One region of the Paenibacillus sp. FSL M7-0656 genome, then DNA from elsewhere that is predicted to be linked to it. Evidence: riboswitches for the same ligand, from Rfam matches in the RefSeq annotation. Region 1 holds a riboswitch; the other holds the start of a gene.

Region 1 (3,732 bases):
TCATGTTATCTATGTGTTATTTCCTGGTGAAAAATGTAACCAAGCGATCTCCAGCCATCTGGAGAATTTGCACTAGAATGATCATCGACACTACGGATATGATCATAATTTCATTTTGATAACGGAAGTATCCATAGTTGATTGCCAGTGTTCCCAGACCTCCACCGCCAACCATGCCCGCCATCGCCGTATAGGAGACGAGCGTAACAATGGTGATCGTTATACCAGCAAGCAGTCCAGGCAGTGCCTCAGGCAGTAACACCCGTCTTACAATCTGTCCGGTCGATGCACCCATCGACTGTGCCGCTTCAATGACACCACGATCAACTTCTCGCAACGTCGTCTCCACCAAACGAGCAAAATAAGGAGCTGCTGAAATCACCAAAGGAGGTATAACGCCGAGCACCCCCGTAGCTGTACCGACGAGTATACGAGTGAATGGAATAAGAGCAACAATCAATATGATAAATGGGACTGAGCGCAAAATATTCACAATCAGGGATAGTATAGTGTACACTGCCCGTGACTTAATCGAAGCAGATCGGGCTGTCATGAACAGCAGTACTCCGAGCGGTAAACCTAAGATAACGGTAAACAAGCCTGATACACCCAAAATTTGCAGTGTCTCTATGGAAGCTTTACCAACCTCTTCCCAACGTACGGTTGAAAAATCCATCTAACGAAGCACCTCCACATCAAGTCCCTCAGCGGTTAATTCTGATATCGTCCGATCAATCGCATTTGAATCACCCTCGAACCGAACGGTCAGCTGCCCATAAGGAACCTGTTTGATCGTAGAGATTGTACCTTGCAGGATGGCAAAATCCACGCCTGTTTTACGTACCGTTCTAGACAAAATCGCTTCATACGTTTTGTTACCCAGAAAGGATATCTTCACAAGTTTGGAAGCAGCACCTGCCTGCAATTCAACGCCTGCATTTGCCAGAGCGGTCTCTTCCAGAGCAAGTCCAGCTTCATGGTCACGCATCATGAAGTCCCGCGTAATCGCATGCTGCGGCTTCAGGAACACGTCTGTTACAGGTCCTTGTTCCACAATGCCACCTTGATGAATGACAGCCACCTTGTCACAGATGTTCTGAATGACATGCATCTCATGTGTGATCAGCACAATCGTAAGGTTGTACTTTTCATTAATGTCGAGTAATAACTTCAGGATTGAATTTGTCGTCTGCGGATCAAGTGCCGAAGTAGCCTCATCACAGAGAAGAACATTTGGGTCACTTGCAAGTGCTCTCGCAATCCCTACACGTTGTTTCTGGCCGCCCGATAATTGAGCCGGATATTTGCTGCTGTGGTGCTCCAGACCAACCAATGTAAGCATTTCCTTCACTTTGCGATCAATGGCTTCCTTGGGTGTATTCACAAGCTTTAGTGGAAAAGCTACATTGTCATATACCGTTGCCGAAGATAACAGATTAAAATGTTGAAAAATCATCCCGATTTTGCGTCTCTGTTGCTGCAATTCGGTTTTGCTCAGTTCAGTCAGGTTGATTCCGTCGACCCATACCTCACCCTCCGTAGGCCGTTCCAGCAAATTAATGCAGCGAATCAATGTGCTTTTTCCAGCTCCGGAATGGCCAATCACACCGTAGATTTCACCCTTTTGGATGCTCAAATTCAGCTCGGATAACGCTGTTGTAGATTTTGCCCCTTTGCCGTACGTTTTCGTTAAACCTTTTAATTCAATCAATCGCACTTGCCCCTTTCCAAACACCTACATGTATCTTTACCCGATCTAAAGGAAAACTCCCCTTAAAGTACAAAAAAAGAGCCCTTTGCAGATACAAAGAGGGCTCTTCACGTGAAAGAATATACCTTCTCATCTGCCAAAATCGTGTCTTGCACCATTTTGTAGGAATTAGCACCTAACATCTATAACGAATGATACATGTATCATGTCATTACAAATCGGTTGCCGGGCTTCATCGGGCCTGTCCCTCCGCCGCTCTCGATAAGAAATATGTTGTTGTAGGATTTTATAAGTTCATGTAGTTTATGCTTTATAATGTGAACGTAACTTCCGAAATATCAGTTATATCCATGTAACATTCAATTGAAACTCAGTATATTCCAAGTATTCCGATTTGTCAAAGGGAATTATTTCTTTTCCATATTTTGTTGATATAACTATAAGAGGCTGTTAACGTTTCACAGACCATATCGACGCCCTGACGCATTTCCTGCACATGCTGATTCAGATCCTCCAATTTCACTTTACCTTGCAAGGTCTGATGTAACTGCCACAGGTCATCGTGCATTTCTGAGTTCATGTAGTGAATTTCCATATTACGTCGCTTGCGCAGCTTGCTCATCGGCTCACGATAAGAGTCCTTGATCTGTATTAATTGCAACGCAAGATCATGATGTTCCCTCGCATAGTCGAACTGTCTTAACACAGTAAAATAAGAAAAATGCGCTTTGGTATTTGAAGTATTCAACTGGAATATTTCATTTAATACTGTGCCGACTTTATCCAGAATGGCAAAGCAGCGGATAAAGCCATCTTTGTAGAAATACACATAACGTGCATACTCGGCTTTTTCAGTCGCCGTCATATCATCCGTTGAGCCTGCAACGACCTTTTTGCGAAAATGAGCAGCAGCGAAACAGCTTTGCTCCAGTTCATCCAGTGAGGAGATGAGTCCCTGAGTCCACACATACAGTTTCCGATAGTCATGCGTGGGATCATGGTCCACATGCATTTGTCGTTGAAATAGCTCAAGCGTATGCGCCATTGCGTCCATCGCTGCCTTCAATTTACCTTCGTTTATACGTGGCTTTTCCCCCAACAACGTTCGCAGCATATCTAACCTCCTCTTTTCCAAATCAACAAGAATTCATCACCGTGAACGAAACATCATTCATTCCGTGTAATTGCTGCTTGCCATAGGTTGCCCTGATCCCTCTGACATCAAACAAAGTCCACCTGTCCAATGATGTACATCACTGGATGGTGGACTTTCATATTTAAAAACGATTAGCCGGGCGATGTAGCTTGTACACCAGGAAACTCATATACGTTAAGACTCCGAACAATATGGCGATATCTAGCATATGAGCAAGAGCTACGAACATGTATACTTCCGGACGGTTCATTGTCACCATCATGAAAATACCAATGACTACTTGCATCAGAATAAGAACAACGGATACCACACCCAGAGTACGCATTTCCTTGTTGTCCGGATGATTACGGTAAGCGAAATGACCCAGGATTGCGATAACAATCACGAGCGACGCAGCTGCTGCACGGTGAGCAAAAGCAACCGCTACCCCACCCGAAAGCTCAGGAATAATCTGCCCGTTACAGAGCGGAAATCCAGAACATCCGCCGGCAGAATCCGTGTGACTCACAAATGCACCTGTGTATACCACGAGATATGTGTAAATGGTGGAGAACCAGACCAGATTCCTGAATTTTTTGCTAACCCGAGGGTATTTATTCAGGCGCTCCAATCCGCCATCTTTGGCCTCCTGCCTTATGCCCAGCGCCATCATTAGAGAACTGGCAAAAGCAATCAGTGCAAAACCAAAATGCAGTGCCATGACTGCTGAAGATTGGGAGAAGACAACGGCAAAAGCCCCCATGATTCCCTGGACGATAACAAATACCAGAGTTAAGAAAGAAAACAATTGCAGGTCACGGCGTGACTTGCCAAACCGCAGAAAAGCAACAAACGAGGCAATGGACAACAGTCCAGCCAGTGCACT
Region 2 (3,732 bases), 290 kb from region 1:
CAGTGCTGCCTGTTCATCAATCCCTCTCTTGCGGAAACCATCCACCGTCGCCTGATAACTGGATGTAATCGCACAGTCGGCTCCTGCTCGAAAATAATCTGCATGGACCTGAACGATAACATCCGGATTCTCAATTAATACGCGAGCAGACCAGAGCGGATCATCCAGATTACATCCATGCTGTTCGAGTTCCGTTGCCAACGCTCCATCCAGAATCATGACCGGATGTTCACGAAGGATCTGTTCTATGGGGTTATTCTGTTGTGCTTGCGTCATGTACTTGTCCTCTTTTCTTATTCACACGTTCTGTCAGATAATAAGCAGCGTAACATACTGCGATAAACGGAACCCCACAATACAGCGCAATTCGCTGTGTCGGGTCAAAGGCAATACCTATGCATGAAGCCAGGCATAATATAAATGAAACAATTGGTACCACCGGATACAGTGGTGTGCGGTAGACCAGATCTTTGACCGCATGTCCTTCCCGGATATATTGTCTGCGGAACATGTATTGGGAAGCGCTGATGCTCATCCATACCGCAACGACAGCCAGACCTGAAATGGAAACCAGCGTAATATACACCGTACCTGGCGCAATAATACTGGACAGCAATGCCAGCGCACCACCCACCATACTAATCAGAAGTGCATTCAGGGGTACCCCGCTTTTGGTCAATTTGGCAAACCACGGAGAGATCGTTCTTTTGTCAGCCAGAGACCAGAGCATACGTGAAGATGCATATAGGCCTGAATTGGCAGCAGAGAGAATCGCCGTCAGAATAACAAAGTTCATAATATCTGCTGCATAGGGTACACCCACCCGCTCCATTACCGCTACAAATGGACTTTCCAGTACACTGGCATCCGACATGGGTAGCAAGGCCGACAAGATAACAATCGTTCCGATGAAGAAAATAACCAACCGCCACAGCGTTGTATGAATAGCCTTTGGTATCGTCTTTTCCGGGTTCTCCGTCTCACCGGCGGCAATCCCGATTAACTCGGTGCCTGAGAAGGCAAAGTTTACAGCAAGCATGGTCATCAATATCGCTGTAGCCCCATGAGGGAACCACCCGGATGCGGTTATATTCGATAGAAATGGAGCCGGTTCAGAATCCGCCATGGGAATGAACCCAAACATGGCTGCGCCACCGATAATAATGAAGATTACGATAGTCACTACTTTTACAGATGAGAACCAGAACTCGGATTCCGCAAATAATTTCACCGTTAGAGCGTTAAACAGAAAGATCATTAGTGCAAAAACCGCGCTCCATATCCATACGTTTACCGATGGGAACCAGCGTTGCATAAGCAATCCAGCGGCTGTGAATTCGGAGCCAAGCGCAACAGTCCAGGTTAACCAGTACAACCAAGCTACCGTGTAACCTGTTGCCGGTCCGATATATTTGGCTGCATAGCTATGAAATGCTCCCGTCTCTGGCATATGAACAGACAGTTCACCAAGACAGAGCATCACCAGATATACGACGATCGCTCCGATCAGATAAGACAGAATGGTCCCAAGTGGTCCAGCCTGCTGAATCGTGTAACCCGAGCTGAGGAATAATCCTGTTCCAATCACTCCACCAAGGGAGAGCATGACCACATGCCGTGCCTGCATTTTCCGCTGAAAATGGCCTTTGTCGTTGTTGTTCTCCATACCTGCTGCTCCCCTACTTCTTCATCCAGAAAAAACAAAAAAGACCCACTCTTCCTAAAGAGTGCGCCGTTACTGACAAATAAAAACAAACGCTCCTATCTATCAGGCTTTCACCCGCTGGAATTAGCACAGTATCCTTCAGATCTGTTGCTGAGGTTTCTAAGGGCCAGTCCCTCCACCTCTCTGGATAAGAAAATGATTTTTTACTAATATAGCGATCTATCATGAATGTGTCAACAATTAAATAATATATGGCACACCTCGCTATTCGGTGGAAGACCCCGGATTCGTGATGGTGGTCTTTACCTCATAGGTGATCGGCACGGTGCTAAAAATTTTATCCCAATCGTCTTTGACTTTTTTCCATGTTTTAGGTTCTTTAATACGCAAGCTATCCCGAAAATCCGCAACATCTACTTTATAGGTATGCTGCAGTTTGTATAACAACTGTCGAATCTGTTGTTTGGCAAGTTCAGCAAATTCTTTTTCCAATTCACTGAGATACGCACCTTTTTCCTCTTCCTCGGGAGCACGCCAATCCTCCATCAACCAGCCTTCGGATTCAGTTTTCACATGGAATGAAATATCATCGCCAACCACTTTTGGAATTATTGTTGTTTTTTTCTTCTTCATTTCATATACAACAGTGAACCCCTCTTTATTGTATGTCTTCAAGATACCTCCTTTTTCTTTAGGTCTAAGCCAAGATAGCCCTTCTAGATCCGTTTGGCTGAGTTCCCCGATGAATTTGGTTGTTTTCCCATCAAAGATACTGGCACCGGAGAACTTGTCCTCTCCATTGAAGTTCAGTACATTCTGGAGCAAAAAGCTGGAACCGGATTGCATTTGTGCATCTAATTTGGAGAGTAGAACGGGGTCCAGGATTTTATTGGACAAGTATGAATTACCGGTAATGCCTGTAAGATAAAATGCTGGAATCCGGGAAGGATCATCTGAAGTCAGTACATCAACAGCGCGATGATGGCTAATCAACACTAGACAGTTAGGACGAATATCGTTATCCCGAAGTACAAAATCCAGCAGCTGGTCCAGACCATACTTTTTGGCGATATCCTTGGACACAACGATAACCTTCAGATGATGTCCGATGAGCGGATGATCTCGTCTCAGTGCAAACTGACGAAAGATTTGCAGCAAGGAATCTCCGGTAAGCTGTTCATTGGAATAGGACGTTTTACCAGAAGCAGGCGAACCGGATTGTTGGCTCTTCTGACTGCTGGAATTACCGGGAGCAATCTGTACCGTGGCTGTCACATTGTTCTGCTTGGAATACCCTCCTCCCTGATTGGCGATGTTCTCCTCAAATTCCGTCTCTTTGCCGATATCGATCCCAAGACCAACGTAGACACTTAGATCCTCTATCTCTCGACTGCTCCAACATCCGGATATCGTTAAGAGAATGCATAATACAGTGGCTAAGCGTAACAACATGCGGAATGTAATCATGCATGCTTGCCTCCTTTTTTGCGAATCAGACTTAACAACAGTAGTACCAGAGGTAAAATGCCAAACAAAAATACGGACACATTGCCTAGCATATCTCCTAGTACGAAGGTATCATCCACTGTTTTGGGTATCATTGCTGTCAGATAAATGAACGGCAGCAGGCCGTACATGATGCCTTTGATTTTTTTGGAACGAAACAAATCACGAATACCCACCGAAGCGCAGTAATGTGTAATTGCTGTAGTCGAAAAGATTTGCATAATCCAGATGACCAGCAATAAGGATTCAAAACGCTCGAATATCAGACCCTGGATTTCGAAGCTTCTTACCAAATCCAGCGTTGGCCAGGTTCGAGTTTTGATGCCATCGAGCGATAAACTGCCTATAACCATCACCACCGTGATCAAGTAGATAATAGTGGATATGAGTATCCCCCAGGTCATCGCTTTATTGCTCTTCTTCGGATTTTTCATATAGGCAGTCATGATTAACATCACCTCATAGCCCGTATAAGATAATAGTGAAGGCTTCAACCCTTGGAAAACGGGCATAATCCCATCACCGAGGACGGGTCTCAGATTGCCAATCTCGAATAGCTG

The links. A riboswitch is a leader RNA that binds a small molecule or an ion and turns the genes downstream of it on or off. The one in region 1 is predicted to bind S-adenosylmethionine.
Region 2: linked by a shared signal. The riboswitch ahead of mmuP (S-methylmethionine permease) and the one ahead of MHI01_RS24130 (methionine ABC transporter ATP-binding protein) in region 1 are both predicted to bind S-adenosylmethionine.

Annotation. Positions count from the first base shown of each region.
Region 1 covers NZ_JBBOOT010000001.1:5,470,879-5,474,610, reverse strand. The annotation lists gene MHI01_RS24135 (methionine ABC transporter permease) at 17-676, opposite strand; gene MHI01_RS24130 (methionine ABC transporter ATP-binding protein) at 677-1,711, opposite strand; SAM riboswitch class I at 1,838-1,979, opposite strand; gene MHI01_RS24125 (Cthe_2314 family HEPN domain-containing protein) at 2,109-2,825, opposite strand; gene MHI01_RS24120 (COX15/CtaA family protein) at 2,989-3,732, opposite strand, start outside.
Region 2 covers NZ_JBBOOT010000001.1:5,182,813-5,186,544, reverse strand. The annotation lists gene mmuM (homocysteine S-methyltransferase) at 1-276, opposite strand, end outside; gene mmuP (S-methylmethionine permease) at 254-1,666, opposite strand; SAM riboswitch class I at 1,759-1,860, opposite strand; gene MHI01_RS22760 (Ger(x)C family spore germination protein) at 1,931-3,133, opposite strand; gene MHI01_RS22755 (spore germination protein) at 3,130-3,732, opposite strand, start outside.